DNA from 4 places in the Streptomyces sp. NBC_00237 genome. Region 3 is predicted to be linked to each of the others. Evidence: riboswitches for the same ligand, from Rfam matches in the RefSeq annotation. Region 3 holds a riboswitch; each other region holds the start of a gene.
The links. Region 3 has a riboswitch for cobalamin ahead of OG897_RS23055 (ribonucleoside-diphosphate reductase subunit alpha). Riboswitches for the same ligand answer to the same signal wherever they lie in the genome.
Positions count from the first base shown of each region.

Region 1: another riboswitch for cobalamin. It lies ahead of OG897_RS11285 (cobalamin biosynthesis protein); the one in region 3 lies ahead of OG897_RS23055 (ribonucleoside-diphosphate reductase subunit alpha).
Region 2: another riboswitch for cobalamin. It lies ahead of OG897_RS19445 (CoA-acylating methylmalonate-semialdehyde dehydrogenase); the one in region 3 lies ahead of OG897_RS23055 (ribonucleoside-diphosphate reductase subunit alpha).
Region 4: another riboswitch for cobalamin. It lies ahead of metE (5-methyltetrahydropteroyltriglutamate--homocysteine S-methyltransferase); the one in region 3 lies ahead of OG897_RS23055 (ribonucleoside-diphosphate reductase subunit alpha).

Region 1 covers NZ_JAPEMT010000001.1:2,557,970-2,560,161, forward strand. The annotation lists gene OG897_RS11280 (cobyric acid synthase) at 1-233, opposite strand, end outside; gene OG897_RS11285 (cobalamin biosynthesis protein) at 230-1,180, opposite strand; cobalamin riboswitch at 1,251-1,390, opposite strand; gene OG897_RS11290 (hypothetical protein) at 1,539-1,760, opposite strand; gene OG897_RS11295 (inorganic phosphate transporter) at 1,789-2,192, opposite strand, start outside.
Region 2 covers NZ_JAPEMT010000002.1:1,204,685-1,206,876, forward strand. The annotation lists gene OG897_RS19445 (CoA-acylating methylmalonate-semialdehyde dehydrogenase) at 1-967, opposite strand, end outside; cobalamin riboswitch at 1,235-1,422, opposite strand; gene OG897_RS19450 (helix-turn-helix transcriptional regulator) at 1,672-2,192, shown strand, end outside.
Region 3 covers NZ_JAPEMT010000002.1:2,099,517-2,101,708, forward strand. The annotation lists gene OG897_RS23050 (GNAT family N-acetyltransferase) at 38-556, shown strand; cobalamin riboswitch at 616-757, shown strand; gene OG897_RS23055 (ribonucleoside-diphosphate reductase subunit alpha) at 902-2,192, shown strand, end outside.
Region 4 covers NZ_JAPEMT010000003.1:81,358-83,549, forward strand. The annotation lists gene metE (5-methyltetrahydropteroyltriglutamate--homocysteine S-methyltransferase) at 1-1,121, opposite strand, end outside; cobalamin riboswitch at 1,338-1,561, opposite strand; gene OG897_RS27265 (glycoside hydrolase family 18 protein) at 1,675-2,192, opposite strand, start outside.

The DNA of each region.
Region 1 (2,192 bases), on a different contig from region 3:
ACGGGGTTCATGAGAGCGGTCGGCTCGACCCGCGCCGCCTGCGCCTGCATCGCCTGCGCGCGGCCGATCTCCGCGCCCTCCCGCGTCACGAACGAGTTCAGCGACATGTTCTGCGCCTTGAACGGGGCGACCTTCACCCCCTGCCGCACCAGCCACCGGCAGATCCCCGCCGTGACCACGCTCTTGCCCGCGTCCGACGTGGTTCCCGCGACCAGCAGTCCGCCGCCGCTCATGATGTACGCCCCTTCAGCACGGACGCCGCCAGCCGCCCCGCCGCACACGCGGCCAGCGCCAGCACGCCCACCCGGCGCGACAGCCGCACCGCACGTTCGATGTCGGGCACGGCCACCGGCCGCCCGCTCTCCCCGTTGAGCACCGCCCGGTGCTCCACCCGGCCCGCGTACGACAGCGTTCCGCCGAGCCGCACGCCCAGCGCGCCCGCGAAGGACGCCTCGACCGGGCCCGCGTTGGGGCTCGGGTGGGCGGCGGCGTCCGCACGCCAGGCCCGCAGGGCGCCCCGGGTGTCGTCCCCGGCCAGCACCGCGAGCGCCGCCGTCAGGCGTGCCCCCGGCCAGCCCGCCACGTCGTCCAGGCGTGCCGAGGCCCACCCGTACCGGCGGTGGCGCGCCGACTTGTGCCCGACCATCGCGTCCAGCGTGTTCACGGCCCGGAACGCGACGAGGCCCGGCACGCCCCCGACCGCACCCCACACCAGCGCGCCCACCACCGCGTCCGAGGTGTTCTCGGCGACGGACTCGACCACGGCACGCGCCATCTGCTGGCCGTCCAGGGCCTGCGGGTCGCGCCCGCACAGGTGCGGCAGGCGTTCGCGGGCCAGCTCCAGGTCCCCGGCGGCCAGCGCCCCGCCGATCGCACGGGCCTCGCGGCCCAGTGACGTACCGCCGACGACGGACCACGTGGCGGCGGCCGTCAACGCGACGGAGGCGGCGGGGGAGCGGCGTACCAGACGGGAGGTGACGGCGGCGGCCGTGGCCGCCCCGCCGACGCAGACCAGGGTGTGCAGCACGCCCCGTCCCCGGTCGTCGCGCCACAGGACCTTCTCGACGGCTCCGGCGGCACGCCCGAAGGCGGCGACGGGATGGCCGTGACGGGGGTCGCCGAAGACGGCGTCACCGAGCATCCCGAGAGCCGCACCGACGGCGAATGTGTACGGGGGCATGACAACGGAACCGCGTGTACCGCAGCCGGGCATGGCGACGTGTCCTTAACTCAGGGTCCGCGCCCTGCGTTCGACGTGACGAGCGGCTGGGAGTTCCTGGCTTCCGTACGGCTCTCGCGAGCCGCACGGTGACAGTGGCGGGACCGCGCCGGATTCGCACCGGCTTCCTCTCCATGCCGCCGTAATGGCTCCGGCAGTCCACCACGCCCCGCGAACAACCGTCAACCTGGGGTTGACCTGCGGGAGGCCGGTGTGCGGAGGCCCACAGGGGGTCGCCGAGGGGTCCACGGGGGCGCACGCAGAACCGCCCCGCGCACGGGGCGCGGGGCGGTTCTGTGAAGCGGGGGTGGAGCGCCGGTCAGGCGACGATCAGGAAGATGCCGTACGCCACGGCCGCCGCGCACAGCGCGAAGCAGGCGTACGCGCCCGTGCGCGCCATGGCCGCCGAGCCGCCCGAAGCGGTGGCGCTCTCCTGCTTGGCGAGGCCCACGATGCCGAGGGTGAACAGGCCCACCAGAGCGATGGTGGCCACGAGGCTGACACCGAAGACGGTGCCGAGAGCTGCCCAGTCGATGTTCATGCGATTGCGTCCTTAGACCCTTGGGCCCTCAGACCGACGCGGCCGGGCGGGCCGGTTCGGCGGGGGAGTGGATGGTGGCCTTCAAGTCGCCGGTGGCCGCGTGGGTGGCGTCGGACGGGAAGACACCGGCCGGGGGCGGGGTGACCGCGGCCATGGCGGTGGTGACGACACCCGCGGGCTCGGCCGGGGCGAGCGGGGCGGCCGGGCCCTGCAGGTCGTCGGCGGTGACGTTGGTGTGGTCGACCGGCTTGCGGCGGGACAGCGTCCAGATCACGCCGGAGCCCGCGACCAGCAGGACCGCGACGGCGGCGACGCCCCACGTGCCCTGACCGGTGAGGAACTCGGCGGCCGCGGCGACCGCGCCGGCGGCCGGCAGCGTCAGGCCCCAGGCGACGAACATCCGGGTCGCGGTCGACCAGCGGACCACGCCGC
Region 2 (2,192 bases), 890 kb from region 3:
CGAAGTCGGCCTCGGGATCGTCGGAGCGTCCGATCCGGAGGGCTCCGACACGTTCCTTGAGCGCCGCGACGAGCCGGTCCGCGGTCTCCTCGCCGACCGGCACGGCCACGGAGATCGCCATGCAGCGCTCCCCCGCCGATCCGTAACCCGCGCCGACGAGGGCGTCGACGGCCTGGTCGAGGTCGGCGTCCGGCATCACGATCATGTGGTTCTTGGCACCGCCGAAGCACTGGGCGCGCTTGCCGTGGGCGGCCGCGGTGGCGTACAGGTGCGCGGCGACCGGGGTGGAGCCGACGAAGCCGAGCGCGCCGACGCGAGGATCTTCCAGGAGGGTGTCGACGGCTTCCTTGCCGCCGTTGACCACGTTGAGGACACCGGGCGGCAGCCCGGCCTCCAGGAAGAGTTCCGCAAGCCGCAGGGGTACGGAGGGGTCCCGCTCCGAGGGTTTGAGGATGAAGGCGTTTCCGCAGGCGAGGGCGGGTGCGGCCTTCCACAGCGGGATCATCGCGGGGAAGTTGAAGGGGGTGATTCCGGCGACGACGCCGATCGGGGAGCGCAGCGAGTGGACGTCGATGCCGGTGCCCGCGTTGTCGGTGAACTCACCCTTGAGGAGATGGGGAATCCCGGCTGCGAACTCCACTACCTCCAGGCCGCGTTGGAGGTCACCGTGCGCGTCGGCGACGGTCTTGCCGTGCTCGGACGACAGCAGCCGGGCGAGGGAGTCGCGCTCCTCTTCGACGAGCTGGAGGAAGCGCAGCAGGACGCGGGCGCGCCGCTGGGGGTTCCAACCGGCCCATTCGTGCTGGGCGTTGACGGCATCGGTGATGGCGGCCTCGGTGTCGGCGCGGCCCGCGAGGGGCACGCGCGCCTGCACCGTGCCGTCGTTGGGGTCGTACACGTCGCCGAAGAGGCCGGAGGTGCCGACGGTGTGCTTGCCGCCGACGAAGTGGGTGAGTTCTCGGACCATGGAGTGCCTGCTCTCGTCAGGTGAGATCCGGGGGAGGGCACGGCGGACCGCCGACGGGCGCACGGGTGCGTGCGGTGCCGGTGGACGCCGTGGGACAGGGGACGACGGGACCGCGTACGGGGCGATGCGCGCGCGGGGAGGCGCGGGCGGGTCCCTCGTACGGGTTTCGAAGTCCTATGAGCGCAGGGTGAGTTGAGTGCGCCCCGCCGGATCACCAGGGTCGTGGGTACAAACCGGTGCCATGCGTGTCTGCTCCATCCTCGTGGAAAACACGGAACGTTCCGCGGCCGGTATCCTGACTCCCGGATCTCCGCGTGCCGCCCGCCTTCCCGACCGGCCCCTCAGGGCCTCGTCAGTGGCGAGTGGTGACAGCACACTCCCCGGTCACAGTGGCGGGACCGTGCCGGATTCACACCGGCTTCCCTGCACCGCGGACCTTGTCCCACGACGATATAGTTGGACGTCCTAGTAAGTCCACCCCCCACCTTCCGCCACTAACTCCCCTCACCTGTAAGCCCGTTCTCCGCTCACAGTCGAGGCAGGACGGGCCACCGCAGACCCCAACAAGGGTGACCCGTGTGGCGGTTCGGGAGAACTCCCGTCCGAACCGTGGTGGTCTTCTGATCGTTTGGTAGGCATCCTGTTCGATCATGGGTGGCACAGTGGGCGTCCGCTCGGGGTGGGCCGTGGCGAGGAGAAGGCGCGTGCTGGAGATAGCAGGGGTCGGGGCGGCGGAGGAGCGGGTCTACCGCCTCTTGGTGGAAGTACGGGGTGCGGGCGTGGACGAGATCGTCCAACGGCTCCACATCCGGGAACGCGAGGCGGCGTTGCTTCTGTCCTCCCTGCACGACAAAGGTCTGGTCGGACGGCTGCCGGGCGACGGCGGCATGCGGTACGTACCCGTCCCGCCGGACGTGGCGCTGCAGCCCCTGCTGGCGCGCGGCCAGGAAGCGCTGGAGTGGGCGCGGCGCGGAATGGAACAGCTCGCCGAGGAGTACCGGGCGGACGGTCGGCGCCATGACGCCGGGCAACTGGTCGAGGTGATCACTGGCAGCGGCGCCATCCGCCAGCAGTTGCGCCAACTCGCCTACGGGGCCCGCAGTGACCTGCGGTGGTTCTGCAAAGCCGATCCGGTGGCACTGCGCGCCCAGGACAACGACGAGGAGTTCGAGCTGCTCGCTCAGGGCATCCGCTACGAGGCGATCTACGAACGGGCCTGCCTGGA
Region 3 (2,192 bases):
TGGGACGCCGGGCCTTCGCCGTTGCACACTGCCGGGCATGACTGTGCTTGCCCGAAAAGACATCCGCGTCCGCACCGCCGAACCCGCCGAATACCCCGAAGTGGGCGACATCACCGCCGGCGCCTACCTCGGCGACGACCTCCTCTCCGGCGGCCCCCAGGACCCGTACCTGACCGTCCTGCGCGACGCCGCGACCCGCGCCGAGAAGGCCGAACTGCTCGTCGCCGTGGACGCCGACGGGACTCTCCTGGGCACCGTCACCTATGCTCCCCAGGGCAGCCCCCTCCAGGACATCGCTCAGGCCGACGAGGCCGAATTCCGCATGCTCGCGGTCGCGCACGCCGGTCGGGGCCGAGGGGCGGGCGCCTCGCTCGTACGGGCCTGCATCGCCCGCGCACAGGCCACGGAAGGGGTCGTACGGCTGGTGATGTCGACCCAGCCCGCGATGCGCGGCGCGCACCGGATCTACGAGCGCCTCGGCTTCGTACGGACGCCGGAACGGGACTGGGAACCGGTGCCGGGACTGGGGCTCCTGACGTACGAAAAGGCCCTGTAACCCGCGAAAACCGGGCCGCGTGGTCGGCACGCGACACAACATGTGGTGGGTTCCCCAACGGGGACCCACCACATGTATGCTCGTCCTCGCTGTCGCCGCAGGGGAATCCGGTGAGAATCCGGAACTGTCCCGCAACGGTGTGTCATGTGCGCTTTTGCGCACCGCCAAGTCCGAGGACCTGCCGACGGCCGATCCGGCTCGACCGAGCCGGATTCCGATACGTCCGGGCCTCGCGGTTGGGCCGGTGGACGCCAGGCGACGTACGCCCTTTTCGGGGCTGACGTGTGCTCGCGCGCCCCCGCTCCCCGCCTCGTGGCCCCGCGCCGAGCGAGGGAGAGCCCCCACGTGACCATCGCGCCAGTCGATCCGGCCATCGCCGAGCAGAGTCAGGCTGAGAACCAGGACGCTCCGGGTACCGCGCTGCTGCGCACCCTGACCGACCTGACCGCCGACCTGACCGACACCGACCCCGGCCGGGTCGCCGCCGCCGCCCTGCGGGGGCGCAACGCGCGCTCGGACGCCGCCGAGCTCCGGGAGCTCGCCACCGAGGCCGCCGCAGGACTCATCTCCGAGGACCCCGCGTACTCGCGCCTCGCCGCTCGCCTGCTCGCCCGTACGATCCGGGACGAGGCGGCCACCCAGGGCGTGGGCTGCTTCTCCGAGTCCGTCGCCGTCGGTCACCGCGAAGGGCTCATCGCGGACCGTACGGCCGACTTCGTCGCGAAGCACGCGGCGGCGCTCGACGAGCTGATCGACCTCGAAGGCGACGACCGCTTCGAGTACTTCGGCCTGCGCACGGTCTACGGCCGCTACCTGCTGCGCCACCCCATCACCCGCCAGGTCGTCGAGACCCCGCAGCACTTCATGCTGCGCGTGGCCTCCGGCCTCGCCGAGGACGACAGCGAGCGGGCTCTCGCCGAGGTCGCCTCCCTGTACCGCCTGATGAGCCGCCTGGACTACCTCCCGTCCTCGCCGACGCTCTTCAACTCCGGCACCCGCCACCCGCAGATGTCGTCCTGCTACCTCCTCGACTCCCCGATGGACGAACTGGACTCGATCTACGACCGCTACCACCAGGTCGCGCGCCTCTCCAAGCACGCGGGCGGCATCGGCCTCTCGTACTCGCGCATCCGCGCCCGCGGCTCCCTGATCCGGGGCACCAACGGCCACTCCAACGGCATCGTGCCGTTCCTGAAGACGCTCGACGCCTCCGTCGCGGCCGTCAACCAGGGCGGCCGCCGCAAGGGCGCAGCGGCGGTCTACCTGGAGACCTGGCACGCGGACATCGAGGAGTTCCTGGAGCTCCGCGACAACACGGGCGAGGACGCCCGCCGCACCCACAACCTGAACCTCGCCCACTGGATCCCGGACGAGTTCATGCGCCGCGTGGACCAGGACGGCCAGTGGTCGCTGTTCTCCCCCGCCGACGTCCCCGAGCTGGTGGACCTGTGGGGCGACGAGTTCGACGCCGCCTACCGCAAGGCCGAGGCCGCCGGTCTCGCCAAGAAGTCGATGTCGGCCCGCGAGCTGTACGGCCGCATGATGCGCACCCTCGCGCAGACCGGCAACGGCTGGATGACGTTCAAGGACGCCTCCAACCGCACCGCCAACCAGACGGCGGAGCCGGGCCACACGG
Region 4 (2,192 bases), on a different contig from region 3:
ACGATCTCCGTCGTCTTCTGCCGGGCGAAGGCCAGCCAGCGCCGGATCTCCCGGTTGACGTCGCGCTCGGCGGAAGCGTCGAGGGGAACGTGCAGGAGGGAGCAGGAGGCGGCCACGTCGACGCGGTCGGCGAGGCCGAGGAGGGTGCCCAGGGTGGTGAGGGACTTCTCGAAGTCGTTGATCCAGATGTTGCGGCCGTCGACGACGCCCGCGACCAGGCGCTTGCCGGGCAGGCCGCCGACGGCGGCCAGCGCGTCGAGGTTGGCGGCGGCGGACTCCGTGAAGTCGAGCGCGAGGCCCTCGACCGGTGCCTTGGCGAGGACGGGCAGCGCGTCACCGAGACGGTCGAAGTAGGAGGCGAGGAGGAGTTGCGGCCGGTCGGTGAGCGAACCGAGGTCGCGGTACGCGCGGGCGGTGGCGTTCAGTTCGGCAGGGGTGCGGTCCTGGACCAGGGCGGGCTCGTCGAGCTGCACCCACTCGGCCCCGGCGGCCCGCAGGTCCGCGAGGACTTCGGCGTACACGGGGAGGAGGCGGTCGAGGAGGGTGAGCGGTTCGAAGTCGGCGGCCACCCCCGGGGCGGGCTTCGCCAGGAGGAGGTACGTGATGGGGCCGACCAGTACCGGGCGTGCGGTGAGGCCGAGACCGAGGGCTTCGGCGAGCTCGCCGACCTGCTTGGTGGAGTCTGCCGTGAAGACGGTGTCCGGCCCCAGCTCGGGTACCAGGTAGTGGTAGTTGGTGTCGAACCACTTGGTCATTTCGAGCGGTGCGACGTCCTGGTTTCCGCGTGCCATGGCGAAGTAGCCGTCGAGGGAGCCGGTGGCGACGGCCTCGCGGTGGCGGGCGGGGATCGCGCCGACCATGACGCTGGTGTCCAGGACGTGGTCGTAGTACGAGAAGTCGCCGGTGGGCACCTCGTGGAGGCCCGCCTCGGCCAACTGCTCCCAGTTCGTGCGGCGCAGGGCCCGGGCGGTCTCCTTCAGGGCGTCGGCGGTGACCTTGCCCTTCCAGTAGCCCTCGATCGCCTTCTTGAGTTCGCGGTTCCGGCCCTGGCGGGGATAGCCGTACACGGTGGCCCGTGCTGCCCCGGCTGCGGACTTCGAGGTCGTGGAACTCGACGCCACGGAAGGTGTCACGGAACTTGTCGCGGAATCGGTCACGGAACTTGTCACGGAAATCTCCTTCGCGAGATGACTCCTGAGAATCCCGGAGGACGACACGGGCGCGAAGGGATGACGAGATCGGGCGGAGACCGGACGGCACCCGTTACGGGTGCGGTCCTCCGCCTGATGTGTACGCCGACCCGCCCACGAGGTCACCGGGATTGTCCGTACGCGATGGGTCACGTACGGGCGACGGGCAGGTCTTCGGACTCGCGGGCACGCCTGCCGATCCGTCTGGCAGACACCTACCGGCCGTCGCTTCCCAGGTCCGTCAGGACCCAGTGCGTATGACGGCTGTCGTTCCCACTCACCGCTGCGGGGCAGTCCCGGATTCCCACCGGGTTCCCTCTTACGACGCGCCTGCCTGGCGGGCAGGGCGAACCAGTTGCACCAGACACACTAGTTCAGGGTGGGGCGTGCCGTCTGCCGGGCTTCGGTCCTGGTGCGGGCACGACGAACGGGCGGCCCTGGTGCGGGCCGCCCGTGGTGGACGAGTTGCGCCTGCTGAAGGCGGTCAGCGTCGGCCGAGGCTCCGGTCCAGTGCCCGGTACAGCTCGCCGTCCTCGGTGTCCGCGTCCAGCGACCAGGCCATCACGCCGCCGAGCCCCCGGGCCCGTACGTACGCGCCCTTCGTGGCGAGGACCAGCGGGTCGTCGTACGTCCACAGGGTCGTGCCGTCGAACAGCCAGGCGTGTCCGGCGAGCAGGTCGCGGTGGACCTCGAACTTGCCCTGCTGCACGAGGGGCTTGAGCTCCTTGTAGTCCGCGTAACCCGCTGCCCACTTGGCGGGGGCGGGGCCGGTCGCGGGCTTGCCGAGGCCGTTGCCGCCGCCGGTGACGCCGGTCCAGCCCTGACCGTAGAACGGCATGCCGACGACCAGCTTGCGGGCGGGGGCGCCGCGCTTCAGCCAGGACTCCACCGTGCCGTGCACGCTGAAGTCGTTCCGGGCGAAGAGTGCCGACTGCTGGGCGGTCTTCTTCTCGCCGCTGACGTGGAAGTCGTAGCCCTGGAGGTTGACGAAGTCGAAGTCCT